2 regions of the Streptomyces sp. NPDC006551 genome follow, and region 1 is predicted to be linked to the other one. Evidence: riboswitches for the same ligand, from Rfam matches in the RefSeq annotation. Region 1 holds a riboswitch; the other holds the start of a gene.

What was found. A riboswitch is a leader RNA that binds a small molecule or an ion and turns the genes downstream of it on or off. The one in region 1 is predicted to bind glycine.
Region 2: linked by a shared signal. The riboswitch ahead of gcvP (aminomethyl-transferring glycine dehydrogenase) and the one ahead of gcvT (glycine cleavage system aminomethyltransferase GcvT) in region 1 are both predicted to bind glycine.

Annotation. Positions count from the first base shown of each region.
Region 1 covers NZ_JBEXOT010000017.1:19,198-34,461, forward strand. The annotation lists gene ABZY12_RS17505 (hypothetical protein) at 1-209, shown strand, start outside; gene ABZY12_RS17510 (putative T7SS-secreted protein) at 209-4,840, shown strand; gene ABZY12_RS17515 (hypothetical protein) at 4,804-5,208, shown strand; gene ABZY12_RS17520 (L-serine ammonia-lyase) at 5,707-7,077, opposite strand; gene glyA (serine hydroxymethyltransferase) at 7,236-8,504, opposite strand; gene gcvH (glycine cleavage system protein GcvH) at 8,525-8,905, opposite strand; gene gcvT (glycine cleavage system aminomethyltransferase GcvT) at 9,060-10,184, opposite strand; glycine riboswitch at 10,335-10,446, opposite strand; gene ABZY12_RS17540 (AAA family ATPase) at 10,586-11,248, shown strand; gene ABZY12_RS17545 (enhanced serine sensitivity protein SseB) at 11,378-12,118, shown strand; gene ABZY12_RS17550 (enhanced serine sensitivity protein SseB C-terminal domain-containing protein) at 12,185-12,973, shown strand; gene ABZY12_RS17555 (ABC transporter permease) at 13,286-14,287, shown strand; gene ABZY12_RS17560 (ABC transporter substrate-binding protein) at 14,393-15,264, shown strand, end outside.
Region 2 covers NZ_JBEXOT010000002.1:1,831-17,094, reverse strand. The annotation lists gene ABZY12_RS02635 (glutamate-cysteine ligase family protein) at 1-1,033, opposite strand, end outside; gene ABZY12_RS02630 (hypothetical protein) at 1,516-2,115, shown strand; gene ABZY12_RS02625 (DUF5999 family protein) at 2,449-2,655, shown strand; gene gcvP (aminomethyl-transferring glycine dehydrogenase) at 2,752-5,637, opposite strand; glycine riboswitch at 5,816-5,914, opposite strand; gene ABZY12_RS02615 (PRC-barrel domain-containing protein) at 6,039-6,401, shown strand; gene ABZY12_RS02610 (DNA polymerase IV) at 6,527-7,891, opposite strand; gene ABZY12_RS02605 (MerR family transcriptional regulator) at 8,003-8,632, opposite strand; gene ABZY12_RS02600 (bifunctional nuclease family protein) at 8,864-9,337, opposite strand; gene ABZY12_RS02595 (MerR family transcriptional regulator) at 9,391-10,134, opposite strand; gene ABZY12_RS02590 (FHA domain-containing protein) at 10,164-11,105, opposite strand; gene ABZY12_RS02585 (DUF881 domain-containing protein) at 11,187-12,080, opposite strand; gene ABZY12_RS02580 (small basic family protein) at 12,086-12,418, opposite strand; gene ABZY12_RS02575 (DUF881 domain-containing protein) at 12,415-13,344, opposite strand; gene ABZY12_RS02570 (mannose-1-phosphate guanyltransferase) at 13,445-15,264, opposite strand, start outside.

The DNA.
Region 1 (15,264 bases):
CGTTCTCCGAGGTGCACGGCGAGGTGAAGCAGACCTGGAAGAACACCGCGTACGACGTTGAGGACTCGATGCTCGACTCGATGGAGCGTTCGGGCGTGCTGGACGCGAAGCTGCGTGACGGGATGGATGAGGAACTCAAGGAGATGCTCGGTCCCGACCAGGCGACCATCGATCAGGCCGAGCAGCCGCGCTGGGGGGAGAACCCCTGATGGTGGACTGGCGGGGGTGGGGCGACAAGATCGTCGACGGTGTCGACCAGGGCCTCGACAAGGGCAAGGAGATCGTCGGCGAGGGTGTCGACTATGCGACCGACAAGGCAGGCCAGGGCCTGGACAAGGTCGGCGCGCACGACTGGGCGGACGCGGTCGAGGACTGGGGCGACGAGACTGCTTCCTCTCTCGGTGCGGAGGTCGGGGAGAAGCAGCTCGGGCAGACGGAAGAAGCGAACGAGCTGATCCACGGCAAGCCGGAGAAGATCGCCTCCGCGGTGAAGAACCTGCGGGACTTCCGACGCGCGTTCGACCTGGTCGGCGGTGGCATGAAGAAGCTGGACTCCGACCATTGGAGGGGCGAGGCGGCCAACGCCTTCCGGGAGAAGTTCCAGACCCTGCCAACCGACTGGCTGCACGCGGCGGACGCGATGGAGAACGCGGCCAAGGCGCTGGAGACGTACTCGAGCGCGATCACGAGTGCGCAGGGTAAGGCGCGTGAGGCGATCGCCCTCTACAACGAGGGCGACAAGGACTCCAAGGCTGCGGACGACGCCTACCGCAAGAAGGCCGCAGCCTACGACGCCGCCCGCGACAGCGACAGCCCGCTGCCCCATCCCGGAACGTTCTCCGACCCCGGCGAAGCCAAGCGGCAGCGCGCCCGGGAGATCCTGACCGACGCCCGGACCGCGCGGAAGGAGGCCGCGGAGACTGCCAGGGCAGCGGTCCATGCCGCGCTCGCGCATGCGCCCAAAGAGCCGACCGGAGTCGAGAAGGCCAAGCTCGAGTTGCTGGACTACGGCCTGGGGCAGGGCTTCGAGCTGGCCCACTTCGGCGGCGGTGTGGTCAAGGGCACGGCGGGTCTGGTCAACTTCGTCCGCTCGGTCAACCCGCTGGACCTGTACAACCTGACCCACCCGGCGGAGTTCTACAAGGGCGTCAACATGACCCTCGCCGGCCTGGTGTCCACAGCGGCCAATCCGGACAGGGCACTGAAGAACGCCTGGGACGCGGCGAAGGGCGACCCGTCGGAGTTCCTCGGCCGCCTCATACCGGAGCTGATCGGGACGAAGGGCGCAGGCGTGGTCAGGGGAGGTCTGCGCGCCGGCATGAACGGCACCAAGCACCTGCCCGACGGGCGGAAACCGGGCGGCAGCCGCGGGGAACACGAGAAGGATCCCCACAGCAACGGCAAGACGTGCGGCGAGACGGCGTGCAAGAACGACCCGATCGACATCGCGACGGGCCGCATGCTGCTGCCGCAGACGGACATCACCCTGCCCGGCTCACTGCCGCTCGTCTTCCGGCGCACCTTCGACTCCTCACGCCGTTCGGGTCGGTGGTTCGGCCCGGCGTGGTCGTCGACGGTCGACCAGCGGCTGGAGATCGATTCCGAGGGTGTGATCTTCAGCTGTGACGAGGGCAGCCTGCTCGCCTATCCGCACCCCGCCCCCGGCGTCCCGGTCATGCCCACCCACGGACGGCAGTGGCCACTGGACCGGGTCGAGGACGGCTACATCATCACCGACCCCGGCACCGGCAGGGTCTGGCACTTCGTCGACCACAGCGACGAACTCGCGCTCCTGGCCCAGATCGACGACCGCAACGGCCGCTGGATCGCCTTCGAGTACGACGCGGCGGGCACTCCCACGTCGATCATTCACCACGGCGGCTACCACCTGAAGCTCACCACGAGCGAAGGCCGCGTGACCGCCCTCCACCTTGCGGCAGCGGCGGCGGACGGATCCGATCAGGAGATCCTGCGCTACGGCTACACCGACGGCCACCTGACCGAGGTCACCAACTCCTCCGGCCGTCCCCTGCGCTTCGGCTGCGACGAGCACGGCCGCATCACCTCGTGGACGGACACCAACGGCAGCCGCTTCGACTACGTCTACGACGACCAGGACCGGTGCATCTACCAGTCGGGCACCAACGGACACCTAGAAGCCACGTTCACCTGGGACGGTGTCGACCCGACGACCGGGCTCCGCCTGACCACCTTCACCGACGGCATGGGGCACACCGAGCGCCATCTGATCAACGAACGTGCGCAGGTCGTCGCCGAGATCGACGCACTGGGCGCGGTCACGCGCTTCGCGTACGACCACCACAACCGACTGCTGTCACGGACGGACCCACTGGGCCACGTCAGCCGCTCCACCTACGACGAACACGGCCGCGTGACGGTGCTGGAGCGCCCGGACGGACGGCAGGCGCGAGCGGAGTACGACGACGACGGGATGCCGGTACGCATCGTCGGCACCGACGGCAACGTCACGCGCCAGACCTTCGACGAGCGCGGCAACCGCACGTCGGTGACCGATGCCTCGGGCGCGACGACGAAGTTCGCGTACGACGCGGTCGGCCGGCTCACCTCGGTGACGGACCCGCTCGGCGCCACCACCCGGCTGGTCCTCGACCACCGGGGCCTCCCCGTCGAGGTCACGGATCCGCTGGGTGCCACAACCCGCTACGAACACGACGCCTTCGGCCGTACGGTCCGGATCACCGACCCCCTCGGCGCGGAGACCCGGATGGAGTGGACGGTCGAGGGTCGGCCGTCCCGGCGCACCGCACCCGACGGCACGGTGGAGTCCTGGACGTACGACGGCGAGGGCAACTGCCTCAGCCACACCGACGCGATGGGCGCCACGACCCGTTTCACGTACACCGACTTCGACCTACTGACCTCCCGCACCGGCCCGGACGGAGTCACTTACGAGTTCTCCCACGACACGAACCTGCGACTGACCCGGGTGACCAACCCACAGGGCCTGACGTGGGAATACGCCTACGACGCGGCGGGCCGGCTGGTCACGGAGACGGACTTCGACGGTCGGGCGCTGAGCTACGACTACGACGTGGCAGGCCGTCTGGCCTCCCGCGCGAACGGCCTGGGGCAGACGATCCGGTTCGACCGCGACAGCCTCGGCCGGATCGTCCGCAAGGACGCCGAAGGGGCGGTCAGCACCTATGAGTACGACATCTTCGACGAACTGGCGGCAGCGACCGGGCCGGATGCGACACTGGGGCGTCTCCGGGACCGTTACGGGCGCCTCGCCTCGGAGACCGTGAACGGCCGCACCCTCTCGTTCTCACACGACGCCGTGGGGCGGAGAACGGGTCGGACGACTCCAGGCGGTTCCACGAGCGCGTGGTCGTACGACGCAGCGGGCCGTCGTACGGAACTGACGTCCTCGGGCCGGAGGCTGTCCTTCACCCACGACGTTCTCGGCCGTGAAACCAGCCGCAATGTCGCCGACTTCGCCGTCCTGACCTCCTCGTTCGACGCGATGGGCCGCCTCACCGATCAGGAGGTCACCGCCGACTCAGGTCGCCGCCTGCAGCACCGCACGTACACCTACCGTGCGGACGGCGGACTCATCGGCATCACGGACGCGCTCTCCGGCGCCCGCCGCTTCGACCTGGACGCGGCCGGCCGCGTCACGGCCGTCCACGCGCGGATCTGGACGGAGCGGTACGCGTACGACGACGCCGGAAACCAGACGGAGGCCTCCTGGCCGGCCACGCACCCGTCCCACTCCGCGACGGGCACACGCGCCTACCAAGGCACGCGGATCACCGGCGCCGGTGCCGTCCGCTACGAACACGACGACCAGGGCCGGATCGTCCTGCGCCAGAAGACCCGTCTCTCCCGGAAGCCCGACACCTGGCGCTACGAGTGGGACGCGGAGGACCGCCTCACCGCGGTGACGACACCGGACGGAACGGTCTGGCGGTACGCGTACGACCCTCTGGGCCGCCGTATATCGAAGCAGTCCCCTTTCGAGACGGTCCACTTCGTCTGGGACGGGGCGACCCTCTGCGAGCAGACGACCGAGGACACGATCCTCACCTGGGACCACGCCGGTCTGCGTCCCCTGACCCAGACGGAACGTCGTCACGGCTCCACCGACGACCGCTTCTTCGCCATCGTCACGGACCTGATCGGCACCCCGACGGAACTCGTCGACGAATCTGGCGCCTTGGCCTGGCGCACGCGCACCAACCTCTGGGGCACCACCGCCTGGACCCGCGACGCGACGGCATACACCCCGCTCCGCTTCCCGGGCCAGTACTTCGACCGCGAATCGGAACTCCACTACAACTTCTTCCGCTACTACGACCCAGAGTCGGCCCGCTACCTCACCCCCGACCCACTCGGGCTTACCCCGGCCGACAACCCGGTCACGTACGTCCACAATCCACACACGTGGAGCGACCCGCTCGGGCTCGGTCCCTGTCCGCCCCGGATCGAGGGTGGAGGCTGGGACCTCCGTGGGGATGCAAACCCGCTCAGCATCATCCCGAAGGACGCCGTTCAGGAACCTTGGAAGCCGATCCCGGGTGGTGTCGAGCACGGCATCAAGTGGAAGTGGACGGACGATGTCACGGGTAAGACGGTGCGTATGCGTGTTCACGGGCCCGACCTCGGCCCACACGCCGGCCCCAATGCCAGCAGCGGTCCCATCTACCGCATCCAGATCGGGCACCAATTTCAGGACGAGGCAGGCACGCTATATCACGCGAAGATCGGAAACCCGAACAGTCCGAACTATAATGAGGCGGCCATCAACGATACCCACATTCCGTGGCCCAGTCATCTGCCAATACCGTACCCGCACTGATCTGGAAGATGAAACGGATGGAAAGAAAGTATTACGTCGACTTCCTCCGGGACCTTTTGAGTCCCGATGAAGCGGTGCGTACGGAGGCGAGCGACCGCGTACAGGACTTCGTGAACCTCCTCTCCGACACCCAGGCCAGAGTGGCCGGTGACCTGATCGCCATGCTGGCCTCGCACGAGGAGTCCCGGGTGGCTCTGGAGGCCCTCCTGCACGCGCTGACCGATCTCGACGGGTGCGGGATGCTAGAAGGTGTCGATCTCTCACCCTTGGGGGAAATCCCGGAATCCGCTATCCAGGTGGAACACCGTGAGTACATGGAAGAATTCGCCTCGCGCATCACGGGAGCGAATATCGGAACGGCAGAGTGAGCGTAGAGACGTGCTCGGTTGAGGGCGAGCGACTACGTTGGTCGAGCGAGCTGGTCAGGACCCGCCGTAACGCCGTCGTAGAAATCGATCTGGCCGAGGGTGCCATTCCCGAGTCCGCGTCGCGTTGCTGGATCCCGACGAGACCGCACTGGTCGCCTGGCCGGCAGAGAGAGTGGCCCCACCGCAGCGTCGCCCGCGACGAGGACGCTGGTAAGCCCCGCTGTCAGAGAAAGGGGCGGCAGTTGTGTGGCCAGGGCCGAACTGGCCGATGTCCTGGTCGGACGCTGAACGCGGGCTTCCACGTAGCACCGCGAAGGGGCCTTCATGCAGCGAGACGGATACGGGGCCGGACTGGTCCTTTGCCGGGGGCCGGGAGGGGGTAGCCGTGGAGCGACGTCAATGAAACCCTTGCCATCGCGTCCTGGGGCGTGACCGCCCGAGGAAGGCCCTGACCAGCGCTGAAGAGACACAAGCGCCAGTCAGGGCCGGGTCTAGACCTCAGCACTCGATGATGTTCACCGCGAGACCGCCGCGCGCCGTCTCCTTGTACTTGACCGACATGTCGGCGCCGGTCTCCTTCATCGTCTTGATGACCTTGTCGAGGGAGACCAGGTGGCTGCCGTCGCCCCGCATCGCCATCTTCGCCGCCGTGACCGCCTTGACCGCCGCCATGCCGTTGCGCTCGATGCACGGGATCTGGACCAGGCCGCCGACCGGGTCGCAGGTCAGGCCCAGGTTGTGCTCCATGCCGATCTCCGCGGCGTTCTCCACCTGCTCCGGGGTGCCGCCCAGGACCTCGGCGAGGGCGCCGGCCGCCATCGAGCAGGCCGAGCCGACCTCGCCCTGGCAGCCGACCTCGGCGCCCGAGATCGAGGCGTTCTCCTTGAAGAGCATGCCGACCGCGCCGGCCGCGAGGAGGAAGCGGACCACCCCGTCTTCGTCGGCGCCGGGCACGAAGTTCATGTAGTAGTGCAGGACCGCGGGGATGATGCCGGCCGCGCCGTTCGTCGGGGCGGTGACCACCCGGCCGCCCGCCGCGTTCTCCTCGTTCACGGCCATCGCGTAGAGGGTGATCCACTCCATCGCGAGCCCCGCCGGGTCGCCCTCGGAGCGCAGCTTGCGGGCCGTGTTCGCGGCGCGGCGGCGGACCTTCAGACCGCCCGGCAGGATGCCCTCGCGGGACATGCCGCGCGAGACGCACGCCTGCATCACACGCCAGATCTCCAGGAGACCCTCGCGGATCTCCTCCTCGGTGCGCCAGGCCTTCTCGTTCTCCAGCATCAGCGCCGAGATCGACAGACCCGTGTCCTTCGCCAGGCGCAGCAGCTCGTCACCGGTACGGAAGGGGTACTTCAGGACCGTGTCGTCCGGGACGATCGGGTTCTCGCCCTGGACGGCGTCCTCGTCCACGACGAAGCCGCCGCCGACCGAGTAGTACGTCTTCTCCAGGATCAGGGCGCCCTCGGCGTCGTACGCGAAGATCGTCATGCCGTTGGCGTGGTACGGCAACGCCTTGCGGCGGTGCAGGATCAGGTCCTCGTCGAAGTCGAAGGGGATCTCGTGGGCCCCGACCAGGTTGATCCGGCCGCTCGACTTGATCCGCTCGAACTCCTCGTCCGCCGTCTCGACGTCGACCGTGCGCGGAGAGTTCCCCTCCAGGCCGAGCAGGACGGCCTTCGGGGTGCCGTGGCCGTGGCCGGTGGCGCCCAGGGAGCCGTACAGCTCCGCCCGTATCGAGGCGGTGTGGGCCAGCAGGCCCTCGTTCTTCAGCCGGCGGGCGAACATGCGCGCCGCGCGCATCGGACCCACGGTGTGGGAGCTGGACGGGCCGATGCCGATCGAGAACAGGTCGAAGACCGAGATGGCCACGGGGAACTCCTTGTGGGGTGGTAGACGCCGTTGTCTGCCGGGGTGGTGCAGAACAGAGCAGAGCGGGGAAACGGGCTGGGGCACCGCGCTCACTGTCCAGTGTGCGCGGTGCCCCGGAACAATCGTACGAACGAAACCTGGAACTAAAGCGTACGAAATTACTTCAGGCCGGGGTACAGCGGGTGCTTCTCCGCGAGTGCGGACACCCGGGCCTTCAGCGCCTCGGCCTTGTCGGCGTCGAAGCCGGGCTTGAGGGCCTCGGCGATGATGTCGGCGACCTCGGTGAAGTCGTCGGTGCCGAAGCCGCGGGTCGCGAGCGCCGGGGTGCCGATCCGCAGGCCGGAGGTGACCATCGGCGGGCGGGGGTCGTTCGGGATGGCGTTGCGGTTGACGGTGATGCCGACCTCGTGGAGACGGTCCTCGGCCTGCTGCCCGTCGAGCTCGCTGTCGCGCAGGTCGACCAGGACCAGGTGGACGTCGGTGCCGCCGGAGAGGATGGCGACGCCGTGCTCGGTGACGTCGGCCTGGACCAGACGCTCGGCGAGGATGCGGGCACCCTCGACCGTACGCTGCTGGCGCTCCTTGAACTCCTCCGAGGCCGCGACCTTGAAGGAGACCGCCTTGGCCGCGATCACGTGCTCCAGCGGGCCGCCCTGGAAGCCGGGGAAGACCGAGGAGTTCAGCTTCTTCGCGAAGTCCTTCTTCGCCAGGATGATGCCGCCGCGCGGGCCGCCGAGCGTCTTGTGCGTGGTGGAGGTCACCACGTCCGCGTACTCGACCGGGTTCGGGTGCAGACCGGCCGCGACCAGGCCGGCGAAGTGGGCCATGTCGACCCACAGGTAGGCGCCGGTCTCGTCCGCGATGCGGCGGAAGGCGGCGAAGTCCAGCTGACGCGGGTAGGCGGACCAGCCCGCGATGATCACCTTGGGGCGGTGCTCCTTGGCGAGGCGCTCGACCTCGGCCATGTCGACCAGCCCGGCGGCGTCGACGTGGTAGGCGACCACGTTGAACTGCTTGCCGGAGAAGTTCAGGCGCATGCCGTGGGTGAGGTGGCCGCCGTGGGCCAGGTCCAGGCCGAGGATGGTGTCGCCGGGCTGGGCCAGGGCGAACAGCGCGGCCTGGTTGGCGGAGGCGCCGGAGTGGGGCTGGACGTTGGCGTACTCGGCGCCGAAGAGGTCCTTGACCCGGTCGATCGCGATCTGCTCGGCGACGTCCACGTGCTCGCAGCCGCCGTAGTAGCGGCGGCCGGGGTAGCCCTCGGCGTACTTGTTGGTGAGAACGGAGCCCTGGGCCTCCATGACGGCGACCGGAGCGAAGTTCTCCGAGGCGATCATCTCGAGGGTGGACTGCTGGCGGTGGAGCTCGGCGTCGACAGCGGCGGCGACGTCCGGGTCCAGCTCGTGAAGAGGGGTGTTCAGCACAGACATGAATCGATCCCTAAGGGGTCTCAGTTCCCGGCGGAGAACTCGGCGTACTCGTCGGCGGAGAGCAGGTCGTCCGGCTCGCCCGTGACGCGTACCTTGAACAGCCAGCCACCCTCGAACGGAGCGGTGTTCACCAGCGAGGGGTCGTCCACGACGTCCTGGTTGGCCGCCACGACCTCGCCGGTGACGGGGGAGTACAGGTCGCTGACGGACTTCGTCGACTCCAGCTCGCCGCAGGTCTCGCCCGCGGTGACGGTGTCGCCGACCTCGGGGAGCTGGGCGTAGACGACGTCACCGAGCGCGTTGGCCGCGAACTCCGTGATGCCGACCGTCGCGACGCCGTCCTCGGCGTCCGACAGCCACTCGTGCTCCTTGGTGTAGCGCAGCTGCTGGGGGTTGCTCATGACCTGATTCTCCTGGATCGGGGGAGTGCTGATGAACGTGGGTCTTGCGGGATGAGACAAGAGGTGAGACGGGGCGAGTGAGCCGAAGAGGCGCGAAGCGCCCCGGAGGCGAACCGAGCCACCGGGGCGGTGGGACCGGTCCTGCCCGGAAACGTCACTTCCGGCGCTTGTAGAACGGCAGCGCCACGACCTCGTACGGCTCGTGGGTGCCGCGGATGTCCACACCTACACCCTGCGTGCCCGGCTCGGCGTGCGCCGCGTCCACGTACGCCATGGCGATCGGCTTTCCGAGGGTCGGGGAGGGCGCGCCGGAGGTGACCTCGCCGATGACCTCGCCGTTCGCGACGACCGGCATCCCGGCGCGCGGGACCCGGCGGCCCTCGGCGATCAGGCCGACGAGCTTGCGCGGCGGGGCGGTCTCGGCGCGCTCGGCGGCCTTCTCAAGCGCCTCGCGGCCGACGAAGCGGCCTTCGTTGGTCGTCTTCTCGAACTTGACGACCCGGCCCAGACCCGCGTCGAACGGGGTCAGGGAGGTGGTCAGCTCGTGCCCGTACAGCGGCATGCCCGCCTCCAGGCGGAGCGTGTCACGGCAGGACAGACCGCAGGGGATCAGGCCGACCGGGGCGCCGGCCTCGGTCAGCGCCTTCCAGACGCCCTCGGCGTGCTCGGGCTTCAGGAACAGCTCGAAGCCGTCCTCGCCGGTGTAGCCGGTGCGGGCGATCAGCGCGGGGACCCCGGCGACCGTGCCGGGCAGACCGGCGTAGTACTTCAGCCCGTCCAGGTCGGCGTCGGTCAGCGACTTCAGGATTCCGGGGGACTCGGGGCCCTGGACGGCGATCAGGGCGTAGGCGTCACGGTCGTCCCGCACCTCGGCGTCGAAGCCGGCCGCCCGCTCGGTGAGCGCGTCGAGGACGATCTGCGCGTTGGAGGCGTTGGCGACGACCATGTACTCGGTGTCACCGAGGCGGTACACGATCAGGTCGTCCAGGATGCCGCCGTCCTCCCGGCAGATCATCGTGTAGCGGGCCCGGCCCACGCCCACCGTGGAGATGTTGCCGACCAGCGCGAAGTCGAGCAGCTCGACGGCCTGCGGCCCGGTGACGGTGATCTCCCCCATGTGGGAGAGGTCGAACAGACCCGCCTTGGTGCGGACGGCGTTGTGCTCGTCGCGCTCGCTGCCGTAACGCAGCGGCATGTCCCAGCCCGCGAAGTCGGTCATGGTCGCGCCCAGGGAGCGATGCAGGGCATCGAGGGCGGTCAGGCGGGGGGCAGTGCTCATGGGTGTGGCTCCCGGGTCCCAGGGCGAAAAAAATCATGACGGACGAGGACGATCCTCCCCATCTGTCATGGAACCTGAGAGGTTCACCGAGAGCATCCTCGGCTTGCACCTTGGGTGGGGCGCGACAGCGCGCCCGCTTTTCAGATCTGCCTCATCCGCGCGGTACGGGGCCTGAGAGATTCAAGGGAGGGTCTTGCTCCTTCGGCGCCCGGACTGCTACAGCACTGCTACAGCCTGTCCGGGACTCTCCCGCGCGGATTCGAGCGGCCGGTATGTGGTTGTGTGCGCTTGGCGCGCACATCATTGCACGCGGGTCCTGATCGGCAAATCGCTTGTGCCTCATTACCGTCTCTTTACACTTCTTGGGGAAGGGTCTTCAGGACCCGACAGGGGGAGAAGCGATGACGTTCCAGCGAACCGGCGCCTACGCGGCCACCGGCATACCGGCCCAGCGCGCCCGGGCCAGGACCCGGCGCGGCACCGCGCGCCTGCTGCGCGACCTGCGCGAGCGGGACGGGCGCGGTCCGCGCGTGCTCGCCTTCGCCGCCGGTGACCTGGTGGTCGTCTCCGGGCTGCCCGGCAGCGGCAAGTCGACGCTGATGCGGCAGGCCGCCGACGGACGCGGCATCGACTCGCAGGACGCCCGCGAACGCTGGGAGGCGCGGATGCCCCGCTTCCTGCCGTACGCCGTCTACCGCCCGCTGGTACGGATCGCCCACTACGCCGGGCTGCGCCGGGCCCTGCGGGCCGGCCGGAGCGTCATCGTCCACGACTGCGGCACCCAGTCGTGGGTGCGCAACTGGCTGGCCCGGGAGGCCCGCCGCCGGGGCCGCTCCCTGCATCTGGTCCTGCTCGACGTCACCCCCGCCGCCGCCCGCGACGGCCAGCGGGAGCGGGGCCGCGGAGTGTCCGGGTACGCCTTCGCCCGGCACCGCCGGGCGGTCGGCCGGCTGCTGCGCTCCGTCGAGGCGGGCCGGCTGCCCCGCGGCTGCGCCTCGGCGACCCTGCTCGACCGGGACGCGGCGGGCGCACTCCGGAAGATCGCCTTCCGGGACGCGCACTGACCGGCGGGGGAGCGGCGGCGTTCCGGACCGGCGCGGTCCGTACGCTTGTGGCCACGACGGCGTCGGGGCGGCGTTAGGGTTCTGCCCCGAGGGCGCGTGACCAGGCGCGTGAGAAGGGGAACCGAGACCGTGGACGTTACGTGGCCGGGCAATGAGCTCGAAGAGGTGCTGGCCGCCTCGCTCGGCAACCCCGCCGCAGGCGGCCGGCTCGTCGAGGTGCTCGGCCGCAGCCCCGTCTGGGTGCCGCTGCCCAACGGCGGCAGCCCCGAGAGCACCGACCTCGACCTGCCCACGATGGAGATCGACGGCATCCCGTACGTCCCCGTCTTCAGCTCCGAGCAGCAGTTCCTGGCCTGCGTCGGCAGCCACATGTCCTTCACCGTCGCGCCCGCCCGCGAGTTCGCCCGCGGTCTGCCGCCGCAGCTCGGCATCGCCGTGAACCCCGGGGGCACCGTCGGCGCCCCGCTGCCTCCGCCCGCCGTCGCCGAACTCTGCCGGGTCGGACGCACCCCGCTGGACGGCCCCGCGACCGGCGGCCGGGTCCGGCTCTTCGAGCCCGACTGGCAGGACGACCCCGTCGACTTCCTCTCCGCCGCGGCCGCCGAGTTCGAGGCCACCGGAGTCGTCCTCACCGCCCGCCGCGCCCTGGCCAGCGTCGAGGGCACCGAACCCGCCCTGTTCGTCGGCGTCCAGCTCGTCGGCTGGGACGGCGTCGACCGCAACGCCCCGCTCGACGCGCTCGGCCGCGCGCTGGGCCGGGTCGAGGTGGCCTGGCCGGTCAATCTCATCCTCCTGGACGTTGCGCAGGACCCCGTGGGCGACTGGATGCTGGAGCGGGTGCGCCCCTTCTACCAGCGGACCGCCGGCTGAGCGGCGCACCACGGCATTGAGCGTCATTAAGCTGAACCGGTGGACGGAAGAGGGGCGGGACACAGGGTGAGCGCGTCAGGCACCGCTGCGGCCGGACAGGTCGAGCACATGCTGCGCCAGGTGGCACCCGGACGCTATGAAGCGTACGAGCGACTGCTGCACGCCCTCGCGGACGGTGACGTCTGGATGCTGCTCTGGCACGGCCAGGCGGGCGCGCCCGACGCCCAGTACGGCAACATGGAGATCGACGGCCTCGGCTACGCCCCCTGCGTCACCTCCGCCCAGGAACTGGCCGCCTCCGGCTGGAACCGCGCCCACGAGGTGGTCACCGGCCGCGACATCGCCCGCGCCCTCTACCCCGACCGCTGGGGCATCTGGCTCAACCCGCACGACTCCGGCGGCGGCGTCGGCATCCCCTGGGCCGACCTGCGCCGGATCGCCACGGGCCTCGACCGGATGCCCGCCGGGCCGCTGCGGCTGACCGAACCCGCCCTGGAAATCCCCCAGTTCTACGCCCTGCTGACCCAGAACGCGCACCGCACCCCGTCCGTACGGGCGCTTCGCCGCGCCTGGGTGCAGCCCGCGCTCGGCTCCCCGTACCTCGCCATCGGACTCGACCTCTACGACACCTCCCCGGCCTCGGTCGACTCCGTGCGGGCGATGATGGGCCAGTCGATCTCCGCCGTCCCCGACGGGCTTCCCGTCTCGACGGTCGCGATGTCCGACGAGTACGACCCGGTGGCGATGTGGCTGCGCGCCAACGCCCGCCCCTTCTACGACCGGGACGCCCACGCGGCCCCCGCTCCGCACGGCCCGGGCCACGGATACCCGTCGGCCGCGCCCCGTACGTACTGATTCCGACTGTTCCGTTCCCCCAATTCCGGCCCGCGCGAGCACAGTTGAGCGACATGTCCGTTCTGCTGGATTAGCGGGTGAGATGGTCCGCTCACGCGATCACGACGTCCGGATAACGGAAGGCAACGCACCGCATCACGTTTGAGCAAACATTCACCGCTGGGTCTGGCGGGTGATCGCGAACCCATTGAAGACTCCCCGGAACACCGGGCGTTCGGCCGTCATGGCCAGTGCCCCGCAGTTGTTCCACCAAGCCGCTACCCGCGGCGGGCAAGGGCCGGCTACCGGCGGCCGAGAGGGGTCCTCACCACGATGACGGCACCACTGCACGAGACGAGTGCGGCCGAGTCGACCGCGGCCGTCGACGCCGTGCCCGAAGGCCCCGCCGACGTGATCCAGGGCCGTTCGCCCTGGCAGATCGCCTGGACGCGCCTCAAGCGCGACAAACTGGCCCTCGCGGGCGGCGCCGTCGTGATCTTCCTGGTCCTGGTCGCGATCTTCGCGCCGGTGATCGTGGGCCTCCTCGGCCACCCGCCGGACGAGTTCCACGAGGACCAGATCGACCCGCTCTTCGGCACCCCGATCGGCTCCTGGGGCGGTATCAGCTCCGACTTCCTCCTCGGGGTCGAGCCGGTCAACGGCCGCGACGTCTTCAGCCGCGTCGTCTACGGCGCCCGGATCTCGCTCCTCGTCGCCGTCCTCGCGGCGCTCTTCGCGGTCGTCCTCGGCACCGTCCTCGGCATCACCGCCGGCTTCTTCGGCGGCTGGGTCGACGCGGCGCTCAGCCGGGTCATGGACGTCATGCTCGCCTTCCCGCAGCTGCTCTTCACCATCGCCCTGGTCTCCGTACTGCCCAACGAGATCCTCGGAGTCTCCGGTTCCGGCGTACGCATCGGCGCCCTGGTGATCGTCATCGGCTTCTTCGGCTGGCCCTACGTGGGCCGGATCGTCCGCGGCCAGACCCTCTCGCTGCGCGAGCGCGAGTACGTCGAGGCCGCCCGCAGCCTGGGCGCCGGCCGCCTCTACATCCTGCGCCGGGAGCTGCTGCCCAACCTGGTCGCGCCGATCATGGTCTACGCGACCCTCATGATCCCCACCAACATCCTCACCGAGGCGGCGCTCAGCTTCCTGGGAGCGGGTGTGAAGCCTCCCACCGCTTCCTGGGGCCAGATGCTGTCGACGGCCATCACCACCTATGAATCGGACCCCCTGTTCATGGTGATCCCCGGCCTCGCGATCTTCATCACCGTTCTGGCGTTCAACCTCTTCGGCGACGGCGTGCGTGACGCGCTCGACCCGAAGGCCGCTCGCTGAGCACCTGCCACCCCGCACAGACCCGCCCCTGCCGCTGGTGACAGGAGGCAATCAACACCGGCGGACCGCCCCGACGGCCGCCACTATTCCGGAGGTTGCGAGACCATGAACCTGAACAGCTCTTCCCGGCGCAGAATCGCCGCGGGCGCTCTGCTCGCCGCGGCCACCATGGTCGTCACCACGGCGTGTGGCGGCGGAAACGGCGGAGGCGACAGCAAGTCCGGCGCGCCCGGCTTCAACGCAGCGGTGAACAAGATCGCCAACCCTTCCGACAAGAAGGGCGGTGAGCTGAAGTTCATCGGCTCGCAGGAGGCCGACTCCTGGGACCCGCAGCGCGGTTACTACGGCTTCGTGTGGGACTTCGCCCGCTACTACACGCGCCAGCTGGTCACGTTCAAGGCCGAGCCGGGCGCCGCCTCCACCGAGCTGGTCCCCGACCTCGCCACGGACGCCGGCAAGGTCTCCCCCGACGGCCTCACGTACACCTTCACGCTGAAGGACGGGGTCACCTGGGAGGACGGCAAGCCGATCACCTCCAAGGACATCAAGTACGGCATCGAGCGCATCTGGGCCCAGGACGTGATCTCCGGCGGCCCGATCTACCTCCAGCAGGTGCTCGACCCCAAGGGCGAGTACAAGGGTCCGTACAAGGACACCTCCCCGGACAAGCTCGGCCTGAAGGCGATCGAGACCCCGGACGACAAGACCATCATCTTCAAGCTGCCGGTCGCCAACGGTGACTTCCTGCAGATGCTGGCCATGCCGGCCGCCTCCCCGGTGCGCCAGGACAAGGACACCAAGGCGCAGTACGGCCTGAAGCCCTTCTCCTCCGGCCCGTACAAGTGGCAGTCGTACACGCCCAACAAGTCGATCATGCTCGTCCGCAACGACAAGTGGGACGCGAAGACGGACACCGTCCGCAAGGCGCTTCCGGACAAGATCAGCGTCAAGTTCACCACCAACGCCGACGACATGGA
Region 2 (15,264 bases), on a different contig from region 1:
TGACGGTCGGCCCGGCCGGCAGGACCCGGTTCTCCACCCGCAGATGCGGGACCCCGTCCACCCAGCCGTACACCGGGCGGTTCCAGCGGTAGACCGTGCCGTTGTGCAGCACGAGCTCCCGCAGCCGCGGCACCCCGCCCCGGTCGAGGACGAGCAGCGGATCCTCCTCGTCGCAGATCGGCAGCAGCGGGGGGAAGTACCGCAGGTTCTCCTCGAAGAGGTCGTACGCGGAATCCACCCACCGCTCCCCGAACCAGGTCCTCGGTCGCACCCCCTGCGCCTGGAGCTCCGGCGGCCTCGTGTCCGTGGCCTGCTGGAACAGCGGCGGCCGGGACTCGCGCCACAGCTCGCGCCCGAAGAGGAACGGCGAGTTGGCACCGACCGCGATCTGGACCGCGGTCACGGCCTGCGCAGCGTTCCACACGGCGGCGAAACGCTGCGGGGTGACCTGGAGGTGCAGCTGCACGGAGGTGCAGGCCGCCTCGGGCACGATCGACGTCGCGGTGCAGTTCAGCCGTTCCACGCCGTGAATGTCGAGGGTGAAGTCCTCCCCCCTGGCGGCGACGATCTGGTCGTTGAGGAGGGTGTAGCGGTCGACCGCCGAGAGGTTCTCGGAGACGAGGTCCCGCTGGGCGAGCGTGGGCAGAATTCCGATCATGACCACCCCCGCGTCGACTTCACGGGCTTTGCGGTCGGCATATCCCAGACCGGTGGTGAGCTCCTCCGCGAGACGGTCGAATACCCGCCCGTCGAGACGGCGCGGGGCGATGTTCACTTCGAGATTGAACATTCCCAGTTCCGTCTGGAAATCCGGGCTCGCGATCCGCTCGAGCACCGGCTGATTGACCATCCTGGGCATACCGTCGAGGCCCGCGAGATTGAGTTCGATCTCCAGACCCATGAGATTCCGCGGCCGGTCGAACCTCTTCTCCGCCAGAAGCCTCGCGAGCCCCGCCAGACACTGCTGGAGCTTCCTGCGGTATCGCTGCCGATCAGACAGGTCGAACCCGTCTGTCACGACCTTCTCCCCCATCGAAGCGTCCCTCCCCGCATGGGCGGCCGCGGCGACGGCCGCGCGTGTCACGGACGATGATGCCCCGGCCTGCTGATCCATAACGCCTGCGCGACAACCCCGTTGAACGATAGGCTGAAGGGAGTTCCCGTCCGGCACATCCCCAAGGCACTCGGCAGAGACATATTCCATCGACATAATTGCCGGAACCATGGGATCGATATTCAGCCGTCCGCAGCGGGGACAACGTCGCAGGCAGACGCCCTGAGCCCACCGGGAAGCCGCCGAATCGCCGTTGAAATAGGACCGGATGGGACCTTGCTTGTAATATCGGCGAGCGCTAGCGGAAACACTGTGTGAACACCTCTCGTATAAACTCCGCGAACGAGGCAGAGTGTTGGCGCCCGGCCATGGCCTCATGGCCCCCTTCCGGCCCGGCAGCTGACAGCGCCGTCGTACCTGCCCACGCGTCACCGTGTCTCCTGAGCGAGAGGCGACCCACCATGCTCCGACCCTCACCGGCCCCTGCGCCGGCTCTGCGCAGTGTCCTCGCGGCCCTCGGTTCCCCCACCGCCGTCCGCGAGGCGCGAACGCCCGCCCTCCGAACCGCCCAGGGCCCGCTGAGCCCCGAACTTCCGCTGCCCGTACACGTCCTCGACGTACGGGACCAGGTCGTCCCGCCGGGACAGGCTCCGCGCACCCGGCTCGTCGGCTGGCGCTTCCTCATCCGGGGCACCGACAGGGCCGTCGCCGCCGCGGACACCATGCTCACCCCCGACGGCTGGTCGTTCTCGCACTTCTTCGAAGGGCCGTACGTCACCGCCACGGAACGCGCGCTGCTCCAGGCCGAGGCGCTGCCCACGCCGTACCAGCCCCACCTGCTGTCCATACCGGAGCTGTACATGCTGACGCTCTGGCTGCACGGCGACACCGAGGCCGACGGCGCCTCGGCCTCGCCCGCACCCACCGACCTGCTGGTCCCGCTCGCCCCCGCGCCGCCGGGAATCGCCGCCCACCGCCCGCACCGGGTCGCCGACCTGCTGCCCGTCCTCACCCTGCGCCTGGCGCCGCCGCCGTTGTTCGGCACGCCGGCGCCGGCCTGATCCGGATCACGCCCGTCCCCGCCCCGCGGCCGGCCCGGCCCGCGGGGCGGAGCTCCGTCCGGACCGCGTCGAACACCACCGTCGAACGACTCCCCCCGTACGGACTAGCCCTTTGGTGCTACTCCGAACCATCCGAAGTGACCTCCCAGTTGAGCTGAACCGCCCGCGAGAGTGATACGTCTTCATGCAGTAGGAAGAGCTGCCGCGAAATACCTGCGGATCGACGTCCGTAGGGGAACACTGGACCAACCGAACCGACAACGGGGGGCGGCCATGAGCACCGCATCGAGCCGCAGGACGACACTCATCACGACGCAGCGAAAGAACCCACCCATGTGCCAGCACCAGCCAGCCTGTCCCACCGCCGACTCCGCCGACCGGGAGGCGGCCCGCCTCATGGCACACCACCCGGAGCAGGGCTGGAGCCTGCTGTGCAACGGGGTCCTGCTCTTCGAGGACACCGGTGAACTGCTGCCGGACGGGCAGATCATCGCCCCGCACCGCCCGCTGAGGGTGGGGCAGGTGACCACCGCCGCCTGACGCCGAGGCGGTTCAGGCACCAGGACCCGTACGAGGGACCACGAACACGACAAGGGCCGGCCCGGAGGAGACCTCCGAACCGGCCCTGACTCATGCTCAGTTGTCGTACGCGTCCAGCGGCGGGCAGGAGCAGACCAGGTTGCGGTCGCCGAACGCCCCGTCGATCCGGCGGACCGGCGGCCAGTACTTGTCCGCGGCCGAGACACCGGCCGGGAAGACCGCCTCGTCACGGGTGTACGGGTGGTTCCACTCGCCGCCCAGCGCGGCCGCGGTGTGCGGCGCGTTGTGGAGCGGGTTGTCGTCGGCGGGCCACTCGCCCGACGCGACCTTCTCGATCTCGCCGCGGATCGCGATCATCGTGTCGCAGAAGCGGTCGAGCTCGGTCAGGTCCTCGGACTCGGTCGGCTCGATCATCAGCGTGCCGGCCACCGGGAAGGACATCGTCGGCGCGTGGAAGCCGTAGTCGATCAGGCGCTTGGCGATGTCGTCGACGCTGACACCGGTCGACTTGGACAGCGGGCGCAGATCGACGATGCACTCGTGGGCGACCAGACCGGCCGGACCCGTGTAGAGCACCGGGTAGTGCGGCTCCAGACGCTTGGCGATGTAGTTCGCGGCGAGGACGGCGACCTGCGTGGCCCGCTTGAGGCCCTCGCCACCCATGAGTCGCACGTACGACCACGAGATCGGCAGGATGCCGGCCGAGCCCCACGGGGCGGCCGAGATCGGGCCGACGCCCGTCTCGGGGCCCGCGGTGGGCTGCAGCGGGTGGTTCGGCAGGTACGGAGCGAGGTGCGCGCGCACACCGACCGGCCCGACGCCGGGCCCGCCGCCGCCGTGCGGGATGCAGAAGGTCTTGTGCAGGTTCAGGTGCGAGACGTCGCCGCCGAACTTGCCCGGCTTGGCGAGTCCCACCAGCGCGTTGAGGTTGGCACCGTCGACGTACACCTGGCCGCCGGCGTCGTGCACGGCTCCGCAGATGTCGGCGACGTGCTCCTCGAAGACACCGTGCGTGGAGGGGTAGGTGATCATCAGCACGGACAGCTCGTCGCGGTACTGCTCGATCTTGGCGCGCAGGTCCTCGACGTCCACCTCGCCGTCGTCGGCGGTCTTGACGACGACGACCTTCATACCGGCCATCACGGCGCTGGCGGCGTTGGTGCCGTGCGCGGAGGACGGGATGAGGCAGACCGTGCGCTGCAGGTCGCCGTTGGCGCGGTGGTAGGCGCGGACGGCCAGCAGACCGGCCAGCTCGCCCTGAGAACCGGCGTTGGGCTGGATCGACACCTTGTCGTAGCCGGTGACCTCGGCGAGACGCTCCTCCAGCTCGGTGATGAGCGTGAGGTAGCCCTGCGCCTGCTCGACGGGGGCGAAGGGGTGGATCTGACCGAACTCGGGCCAGGTCACCGGCTCCATCTCGGTGGTCGCGTTCAGCTTCATGGTGCAGGAGCCGAGCGGGATCATGCCGCGGTCGAGCGCGTAGTCGCGGTCGGCGAGCTTGCGCAGGTAACGCAGCATCGACGTCTCGGAGCGGTGCGCGTGGAAGACCGGGTGGGTCAGGTACGCGTCGGTGCGCAGGAGCCCGTCGGGCAGCGTGTCCTCGGCGACGGCGTCCAGGGCCTCGATGTCGGCGTCGACACCGAAGGCGCCCCACACGGCGGCGAGCTGGGCGCGGCCGGTGGTCTCGTCACAGGAGATGGACACGTGGTCGGCGTCGACGAGGTACAGGTTGACGCCGGCCTCACGGGCGGCGGCGACGGCCTCGGCGGCCTTGCCGGGCACCCGGACGGTGAGGGTGTCGAAGTACGAGCCGTGCACGACCTCGACGCCACCGGCCTTGAGGCCCTCGGCGAGGACGGTGGCGTACCGGTGGACGCGCTGGGCGATCTGCTTCAGGCCGTCGGGGCCGTGGTAGACGGCGTACATCCCGGCCATGACGGCGAGCAGCACCTGCGCGGTGCAGATGTTGCTCGTGGCCTTCTCGCGGCGGATGTGCTGTTCGCGGGTCTGCAGGGCCAGGCGGTAGGCGCGGTTGCCGTCGGCGTCGACGGAGACGCCGACGAGGCGGCCGGGCAGGGAGCGGGCGTGCTTGTCCTGGACGGCCATGTAGCCGGCGTGGGGCCCGCCGAAGCCCATCGGGACGCCGAAGCGCTGGGTCGTGCCGACGGCGATGTCCGCCCCCAGCTCGCCGGGCGAGGTGAGCAGGGTGAGCGCCAGCAGGTCGGCGGCGACGGTGACGATCGCGCCGATCTCGTGGGCGGCGTCGATGACCGGCTTGATGTCCCGGACGGCGCCGGAGGCCCCCGGGTACTGGATCAGGACACCGAACACACCGCGCTCGGCGATCTCGGCGGGGATACCGTCGCTCAGATCGGCGACGACGACCTCGACGCCGGTCGGCTCGGCGCGGGTCTCGATCACGGCGATGGTCTGGGGCAGGGCGTCGGCGTCGACGAGGAAGACACCGTTCTTGACCTTGCCCACGCGCCGGGACAGGGCCATGGCCTCGGCGGCCGCGGTGCCCTCGTCGAGCAGCGAGGCGCCGGAGGTGGGCAGACCGGTGAGGTCGGCGACCATGGTCTGGAAGTTGAGAAGCGCCTCGAGGCGGCCCTGCGAGATCTCCGGCTGGTAGGGCGTGTACGCGGTGTACCAGGCGGGGTTCTCCATGACGTTCCGGAGAATCACCGGCGGGGTGAAGGTGCCGTAGTAGCCGAGGCCGATCATCGGGGCGAGGACCTGGTTGCGGTCGGCGAGCCGGCGCAGCTCGGCGAGGACCTCGGCCTCGGTGCGGGCGGCGGGAAGGGCGAGCGCCTCGGCGCTCTTGATCACGTCCGGCACGGCGGCGGCCGTGAGCTCGTCGAGGGAGCCGTAGCCGACCTGCGCGAGCATCTTGGCCCGGGCTTCGGCGTCGGGTCCGATGTGCCGCTGTTCGAACGGGATGCCCTGCTCGAGCTCGGAGAGCGGAATGCGGTGGGCGGTCATGTACGGAGGCCTCCTGGTCGTCACGACCTTCGAGGGGCACCACGGCGCGGGTACCCGGACGGCCTCCCCCTCTGTCATCTCGACCTGAGAGCTTCACCGGCACGCCGAAGGGCACGCCGGCTTTCACCGTCGGTGAGAGCGGATGCCGTCGGACGCCCGCCCTGCTTTCCAGAGTGACCTCGTCCGTGCGGTACAGGGGCCTGAGAGATTCCGGGGAGGATTTGCTCCTTCGGCGCCTCCGAAAACCTTCTCCGGAGGACTCTCCCGCACGGGGTCGACAGCCACAGCCAGCCTACCAGCGCGGTTCCCACTCCCATCGCTCAAGTGGCCGACATCCCAGATGTGCACTTTCGTAGTCTTTGAAGGTCCTCGAAGACCAGTCGCGACCCGTTGGAGGGACCGTGCAGACCGACATCGATCCGCGCAGCCTGATCGGCCGCAAGGCGTTCGACCGCGACGGCAACAAGATCGGCACCGTGGACGAGGTGTACCTCGACGACGCGACGGGGGTGCCGGAGTGGGCCGCGGTCCGCACGGGCCTGTTCAGCCGGGACGCCTTCGTCCCCCTGGAGCCCAGCGAACTGGTCGAGGACGGCCTCCACGTCCCGTACGAGCGCGCCCTGATCAAGGACGCCCCGGACTTCGGCGTGGGCCGCCATCTCTCCCCGGAACAGGAGCTCCAGCTCTACCGCCACTACAACATCCCCCTTCCGCCGGTGCCGGACCACGACTTCGGCCACCTCGCGGGTCAAGAGGACACCTGACCGGCCCCTCCAGCCCCGCTCGCCCCGGAGGCCGCGCGTCGCGGTCTCCGGGGCGACCGCCGCCCACGGGAGCGCGCGCAGCTCACCGTCGCGTCGGCGCACGCGTGCCGCGGCCCCGGTTACTCCTAGGCGACCGCCGCCGTACCCGCCCCGCCCCCCACCAGCGGCAGCGGGTCCGCCGGCTCCAGATCCGGGTCGTCGACGGGAAACGTCCGCACCCGCCCCGGCCCCGACCCCGGCTCCTCGAAGCGCACGGTGACCCGCCCGACCCCGCTGCCCTGCACCCACCCGGCGCCGTACACCGCGTGCCGCACGTCGTGCCCGGGCGCCCAGCGCCGCTCGGCCGGCACCTCGGGCTCGACCGCCTCCGGCGGCGCGGGCGCCTCCCCCGACTCCTCCTCCGACGGCGGCTCCGCCGCCTCCGCCTGCGCGAACAGGTCCTCCTGCGTGTAGTCCGCCAGGCCGCTCACCCCCACGCCCAGCAGCCGCACCCCGCCCGTCGTGTCCACACCCTCCAGCAGCCGCCCCGCCGCCTCCCGCACCACCACCGGATCGTCCGTGGGCCCGCGCAGCGTCTCCGACCGCGTCAACGTCGAGAAGTCGTACCGCCGCACCTTGAGCACGATCGTCCGTCCCGAGTGCCCGGAACCCCGCAGCCGGCCCACGCACCGCTCCGCGAGCCGCTCCACCTCCGTCCGGATCCGCACCCGGTCGTGCAGGTCCACGTCGAAGGTGTCCTCCACCGACACGGACTTCGCGTCCCTCTCGGCCACCACGGGCCGGTCGTCGTACCCCTGGGCCATCCTGTACAGAGAGGCCCCGTGCGCCCGCCCCAGAAGCCGTACAAGCTCGTCCTCACCCGCTTCCGCGAGGTCCGACACCGTCGTCATCCCCGCCCTGCGCAGATGCTCGCCCGTGGCCGGCCCGACGCCCGGCAGGATCCGCACCGACTTCGGTCCCAGCAGTTCCCGCTCCGTGCCCGGCTCGATGAGCACCAGCCCGTCCGGCTTCGCCTCCTCCGAGGCGATCTTCGCCAGCATCTTGGATCCCGCGAGCCCTACCGACCCCGTCAGTCCGGTCGTCGCGAGGATGTCCCGGCGCAGCAGCTCCCCCGCCCTGCGCGCGCTTGCGCTGTCCTCGGCGACGCCCCCGGCCTCCAGGTCCACGAACGCCTCGTCGAGGCTGAGCGGCTCCACGAGGGGCGACAGTCGTCCGAGCAGCTCCATGACCTGCTCGCTGATGGAACGGTAGAACGCGAAGCGGGGCACGAGATAGGCCGCGTTCGGCGCCCGTCTGCGCGCCTGCGCCATGGGCATCGCCGAATGGACCCCGAAGCGCCGTGCCTCGTACGAGGCGGTGGCGACGACTCCGCGCGGCCCGAGACCGCCGACGACCACCGGTTTTCCGCGCAGGCTCGGTTTCGCCGCCTGCTCGGCGGCGGCGAAGAAGGCATCCATGTCCAGATGCAGAATCGTCGGCGCGGCTCTCACATCTCCGATGCTGCCCTACACCACTGACAATCGGCTCGCACTCCCGTGCGGCCGCGCCGACCAGGCCGCCCCCTACCGGCTGCTCGCCCGCGCGAGCGCCGCCCACCGGGCTCAGACGGCCCGGTCCCGCCGCCGTCGCGCCAGCTCGTCGCCCGGGTTGTGCCCGATCAGCGTCTCGCCCGTGTCCACACGTTCCCCGTGCAGTTGCGAGAGCGCGGCCTCCACGTCTCGCCAGACCACTCCCACCGCGATCCCGAAGACGCCCTGTCCCCCTTGGAGCAGGTCCACCACCTCGTCGGGCGAGGAGCACTCGTACACGGTCGCGCCGTCGCTCATCAGCGTCATCCGCTCCAGATCGCGGAAACCGTGGGCGCGCAGATGCTGCACGGCCGCCCGGATGTTCTGGAGCGCGACCCCGGTGTCCAGGAAACGCTTGACGATCTTGAGGACGACCACGTCACGAAAGCTGTACAGCCGCTGCGTCCCCGAGCCGTAGGCCGGCCGTACGCTCGGCTCGACGAGGCCGGTACGCGCCCAGTAGTCCAATTGGCGGTACGTGATCCCCGCCGCCGCGCACGCGGTGGGCCCCCGGTATCCGACGGTCTCCGTATCCGCACCCGTGGCCGCGCCCGCACTCGCGTCCGTTCCGAAGTCGCTCACACCGCCGTGAAGCGGATACGGACCGTTCTCACCGGGCGCACGCCCGAGGGAGCCCCCTGCCGTACCGTCGCCGCTGCTCATCACGCCGACCCTCCGTCCTTGACCTGCCCACACGAAGGTAGGCAGTCACTCGGGGTGCGTCAACGATCGCCACACTCGGCACGCCGAGTGATAATCACCCTGAGAGTGGTTTCCCGTATCTCTCTTCGGGGAAAGGCTACTCGAATGCGCTGACGCGCCCTCGGATCAGCGCCCGGGCGGGACGGCACTTCGCCGCTTCATCCGCCGGGGACAGGACCTCGCCGGAACACCTCACTGGCTGCTGGAACCGAAGTCCTCCGGAGAGATCTGGTCGAGGAATTCGCGGAACTTCTCCACCTCGTCCTCCTGCTCGTCCGGAATCGCGATACCGGCGTCGTCCAGGACACCGTCACTGCCGAAGATCGGCGTCCCGGTGCGCAAGGCCAGCGCTATCGCGTCGGACGGCCTGGCGCTCACCTCGACGCCGCTGGCGAAGACCAGCTCCGCATAGAAGACCCCTTCGCGGAGGTCGGTGATGCGGACCTCGGTGAGCTCCTGGCCCACCGCCTCAAGGACGTCCTTGAAGAGGTCGTGCGTCAGCGGCCTGGCGGGGGCCATGCCCTGCTGGGCGAAGGCGATCGCGGTCGCCTCACCCGGTCCGATCCAGATGGGAAGGTACCGATCGCCTCCCACTTCACGCAGGAGCACGATCGGTTGGTTGGAGGGCATTTCCACCCGGACACCCACAACGTCGAGCTCGTTCACACAGCAACCCTAGGACGTGCTCGACCGGTTTGGGTAGTCGGGACCCCCCAAGATCACTGCAACCGGATTCCCAGCGCGGTCTGCACCAGTGCCGCGTGCAGCCTCACGGAGAGCCCCGCGAGCTCCTTGGCGGTGGCCTCCGCATGCGCTCTGGTCTGCGGATTACGGTGCCGGCGCAGCGGCGCGACCATCTGTTCGACCAGCCCGGCCTCCCGGTCGGCAGCCGCTTTCACCGCCCGAAGATGGCGCGGTTCCAGACCGAATCTCCCCAAGTCCGCGACAAGTCTGGCGACGGTGACCGCCTCGGCGTCGTACCCGCCCTCGGCTCCCGGAGCGATCAGCCCGTACGACTCCCACTCCGCGAGCTCCTCCTCGCTCACCTCCGCGGCGGCGAGCAGCTCGGCCCGGCCCACCCGCGTGGCGGTCGGCCGGTCGCCCTCCGCGTCCCAGGCACCCTCCAGCAGGTCCCGCTGGGGGCTCGGGGCCGGCAGCGTGACCTGTTCACCCCGGGCGAGGGCGTCGAGATGCTCGCGGATGACCTTCAGCGGAAGATAGTGGTCACGCTGCATCCGCAGGATCTGAGCGAGCCGCTCCACGTCCTGCGGGCTGAACTTCCGGTACCCGGAGGCCGTCCGCCGGGGCTCGACGAGCCCCTCGGCCTCCAGGAACCGGATCTTGGAGATGGTCACTTCGGGAAACTCGTCGCGCAGCTGATTCAGCACCGCACCGATGCTGACCAGCCGGTCGCCCGCGGCGGCGGCACCGTGTCCGGCACCGCCCGTCGGTGTTCGCAGCATGGACCTTCCCTGAAGGCTTCTCCGAGGCGTTACGCGCCCCGCTGGCTCGAGTAGAAGACCAGCCGGTACTTGCCGATCTGCACCTCGTCGCCGTTGGACAGAACGGCCGAGTCGATCGGCTCACGGTTGACGTACGTACCGTTCAGGCTGCCGACGTCGGCGACCGTGAAGCTGCCGTCCTGCGCCCGCCGGAACTCCACATGCCGCCGCGACACCGTCACGTCGTCCAGGAAGATGTCGCTCTGCGGGTGACGGCCGGCCGTGGTCAGCTCGCCGTCCAGCAGGAAGCGGCTGCCGGAGTTCGGGCCGCGACGCACGACCAGGAGCGCCGAACCGGTCGGCAGCGCCTCGACGGCCGCCAGCGCCTCGGGCGAGAGGGACGGAACGGCGGTCTGGCCGGTGACCTCGGAGTCGTACGCCTCCAGACCCGAGATCGAGATCGTCGACGTCGTCTCGGACGCGCGCTCCGCGGGCACCCCGGCACGCAGGGGCGCGCCGCAGTGAGAGCAGAAACGGCTGTCCGCGGTGTTGCGGTGACCGCACCTCGTACACACCGGCATGGACGCATCCTCCTGCCGCGGCTGACCCGCGGAGGTCTGGGTCGCATACGGGTCGGGGGTGAACCCTCCACCCGTACTCGAGGTCGATGGTTCTCCGAAACCTATGCGGCCCGCACCGGCAGGGTCAACAGACGACGCGCCCTGTCCGCCCGGAATGTCACCGCCCTGGCCATCGACCTCATCACGGAAGAGGGGGCGCTCGCCACCCTGTTCCTCACTCTGGGCATGGCGCGGCGCGCGGTGCTTGGCGTTGCCGCCGTCCTCGCGTGCGCTCTTGCCGAACAACTTCGCAAACAACTTCACGGGCGATTCCCCTTGACCGAAACAGACCCGCCCGTGGGGCAGGACGAACCCTGAATGAACACACCTGCCGACCCGGACATAATCACAACGTCCGTATCCTCCGGACAGTTTCCACCACGCACCACGCTTGTGGTGCGGCGACCCCCCGCAACCTCTTGCCCTTGTCGCGTGACCGTCATGCACCCCGCCTCACTGCGAGGACGACTGAGCGTAGTCAGGCCGCTTCACAGGTCGCAAGGCGTCCACGACGATCTTCTCGGACCGGGCCACAGTGGCTGTGGCCTGCTCCTTCTCCAGGGTCTGGACGACTCCACCGGGGATGTTGAGCGCGGGCTCGAGATCCTCGGGCTTGCCGATGACCTTGAAGACGTACGGAGCGGCCACCTTCGTTCCATCGATCTCTATCGAACCGTCGCCGCCCGAGAAATAGCTGTCCGCCACCACCCGTACGTCGTTGACCTGGATCGCCTCGGCCCCCGCGGCACGCAGCTCCTGGATGGCGTCGAGCAGCATGTCCGACTCGACCGCGCCCGAACCGTCCGCGATGGTCAGCGTGATCCCCGGCCCCTCGGCCGCGACCGTGCCGGCCAGGATGCCGAGCTGCCGCTCCTTCTCCTGGGTCTGCTTCCGCGCCTCCTCGGCCTGGTCCGAACTGGACTCCAGCTCCGAGCGCTGACTCTCCAGCCGCGCCTTCTCGTCCTCGAGCCGCTGCGTACGGTCGTCGAGCTCGTCCAGGATGCGCACCAGGTCCTCCTGGCGGGCGCCGCGCAGCGCGCTGTTGTCACTGGTCGAGCGCACCTGGATGGCGAGCCCGAGGCCCAGGACGAACAGCAGGACCGCGACGATGAGCTGAGCCCGGCTCACGCGCGGCGGCCACAGACCGGCCTTCAGCCGCTGCCGCCCCGTCATGCCGTTCGGCGCAGCCGCCTCCCGCGGAGCTTCGTCCTGGGGAGCCCCGTTCTCGGGAGCGGCGTTCTGAGGATTCTCAGGAGGAGTCTCGTTCGAGGGAGCCCCGCCGTTTGTCGAGGGAGTCTCGTTCTGATTCGAGGGAGTCCCGTTCCGAGGAGTCTCGTCGTTGCTCATCGGCCTCACGCCCGGAACACATGGCGCCGGATGGCGGCCGCGTTGGAGAAGATCCGGATGCCGAGGACGACGACCACACCGGTCGACAGCTGCGCGCCGACGCCCAGCTTGTCGCCCAGGAAGACGATCAGCGCGGCCACGACCACGTTCGACAGGAAGGAGACCACGAAGACCTTGTCGACGAAGATCCCGTCGAGCATGGCCCGCAGGCCGCCGAAGACCGCGTCGAGGGCGGCGACCACGGCGATCGGAAGATAGGGCTCGACCACCGCCGGAACCTCGGGCCGGACCAACAGTCCGACCACGACTCCCACGATCAGGCCCAGTACGGCGATCAAGATGTGCCCTTCCCTGTGTCGGCCGTGGCCCGCCCGGTGGCGTCGGCCGCCCCGGCTCCCCTCGGCACTGCTGTACGTACGATCAGGCTCGGCGCGGCCGGCAGACGTACCTCGGCCTGGGCCGAGATACTGGTCCGGATCCCGAAGTTCTCCCGCAACGCGTGCAGGTACTGCCCGTCCGCGCTGTCCTGGAACGCGGTGCTCAGCCGCTGCCCGTCCCCCACCGCCAGCACGGTGTACGGCGGCACCAGCGGCTTGTTGTCGACCAGTATGGCGTCGCCGGCCGCCCGGATCGCGGACAGGGACGTCAGCCTCTGCCCGTTGATCGCGACGGCCTCCGCGCCGGACTCCCACAGACCGTTGACGATCCGCTGCATGTCCCGGTCACGTACGCGCCCGGTGTCGGCGAACCCGCTGCTCTCCCGGGGGCCTCCGCCGCCCTGCTCGGTCCCCTTCGCGTCGTCGACCACGAGCCTCACGCCCGGGCCCCGCACCGGCGTCGCACCGGACAGCAGCGCCACGAGTTCGGCCTGGTCTCCGCCGTGCTGCTCGAGCGCCTTGCGCTGCCGCTCCCCCACCTCGGCACGGATCTTCTCGACGTCCTGCTCCAGCTTGTCGGCCGCCGCGGTCTCCGCGTCGATCCTGCCGATCAGCTCCTGCCGCTCCTTGGCGACGACGGGCGCCGAGATCCGCGCCTCGGCGGCGCCGACGGTCACCACGGCCGCTGCCAGGACCAGACCGGCCGCCAGGCCGAGCTTGGCGCGCAGGGTACGGGGCAGACCGCCGCCCTCCGCCTCGCGGCGGGCCGACGCCTCGGCGTAGCCGTCGTCGAGCGCGTGGTCCATCACGTTGTTCAGCAGCGACATGGACGCATCCGGACGCGGGGCGGGTGATCCGGTGCTCCGAACGGGGTGCTGCTGCGACATGCCGCACATCGTCGCACGTCGCACGGCCTACCGCCGAATGGCCCCACCGATGAGCCGGGAGGCGTCCTGACGACACCTCCCGGCTCACCTGTCCCGTCCGTCAGTGACCAGCGCTCTCGACCACGCCGGCCCATTCGTCGAGCAGGGCCTGCGCCGAGGTGTCGTCGGGTCCCTCCGCCCACAGATGGGTGACGGCCTCGGCCGGGTCGGGCAGGACCATCACCCAGCGCCCGTCCGCCTCCACGACGCGTACACCGTCGGTGGTGTCCACGGACCGGTCACCGGCCGCCTCGACCACGCGCCGCATGACCAGGCCCTTCACGGCCCACGGGGTCGCGACGTCCCGCTTCAGCACATGCGCCCGCGGGATACGGGCGTCGATCTGGCTCAGCGTGAGCTGCGTCCGCGCCACCAGACCGATCAGCCGTACGAAGGCGGCCGCACCGTCGAAGACACTGCTGAACTCGGGAATGATGAAGCCACCGCGGCCGTCACCGCCGAAGATCGTGGACTCCTCGCGGCCGACCCGGGTCAGGTCGTCGGGCGAGGTCGTCGTCCACTCCACCTGAGTGCCGTGGTACGCGGCGACCTGTTCGGCGATTCTCGTGGTCGTCACCGGCAGGGCCACGCGGCCCGAACGCCGCTCGGCGGCCACCAGGTCGAGCATGACCAGAAGTGATCGGTCGTCCTCGATGATCCGCCCGCGCTCGTCGACGAGCGAGAGCCGCTCACCGACCGGGTCGAACCGCACGCCGAACGCGGCCCGCGCCGAGGCGACGATCTCCCCGAGCCGGACGAGGCCGGCCCGCCGGGTCTCGACCGATTCGGTGGGGCGCGACTCGTCGAGACCGGGGTTGATGGTGAGCGAGTCCACCTGGAGCCGCCCGAGCAGGCTCGGCAGAACCAGGCCCGCGCTGCCGTTGGAGGCGTCCACCACCACCTTGAGCCCGGCCTCCGCGATCCCGGAGGTGTCCACGTTCCTCAGCAGCGAGCCGGTGTACGAGTCGAAGACGCTCGCCGGGAAGGAGAGGTCACCGATCTCGCCCGGGAACGCCCGCCGGTACTCCTGTCGCGCGAACACCCGGTCCAGCTTGCGCTGGCCGGCCTGCGACAGATCCGCTCCGCGTTCGTCGAAGAACATGATGTCCACGGAGTCCGGCACGCCGGGCGAGGTCCGCAGCATGATGCCGCCCGCGCTGCCCCGTGCGGTCTGCTGGCGGGCCACCGGCAGCGGCACGTTCTCCAGGTCGCGCACGTCGATGGCGCTGGCCTGCAGCGCGGAGATCACCGCGCGCTTCAGCGCACGGGCACCTCTGGAGTGGTCGCGCGCGGTGGTGACCGTCGAGCCCTTCTTCAGGGTCGTGGCGTACGCTCCGGCCAGCCGGACGGCCAGCTCGGGCGTGATCTCCACATTGAGGATTCCGGACACCCCGCGTGCCCCGAAGAGATGGGCCTGTCCGCGGGACTCCCAGATGACCGAGGTGTTGACGAACGCACCGGCCTCGATCGTCTTGAAGGGGTACACCCGGACGTTGCCCTGCACGATCGATTCTTCACCGACCAGGCACTCGTCCCCGATGACCGCCCCGTCCTCGATCCGGGCGGCCCGCATGATGTCGGTGTTCTTGCCGATCACGCATCCGCGCAGATTGCTCTGCTGGCCGATGTAGACGTTGTCGTGAATGACGGCCTTGTGAAGAAAGGCGCCGCTCTTGACGACGACGTTCGAGCCGATGACGGAGTGCTCGCGGATCTCGGCGCCGGCCTCGACCTTGGCGTAGTCACCGATGTACAGCGGCCCGCGGAGAACGGCGTCGGGATGGACCTCGGCCCCTTCCGCCACCCAGACGCCCGGCGAGATCTCAAATCCGTCGAGCTCGACCTGAACCTTTCCTTCGAGCACGTCGGCCTGCGCCTTGA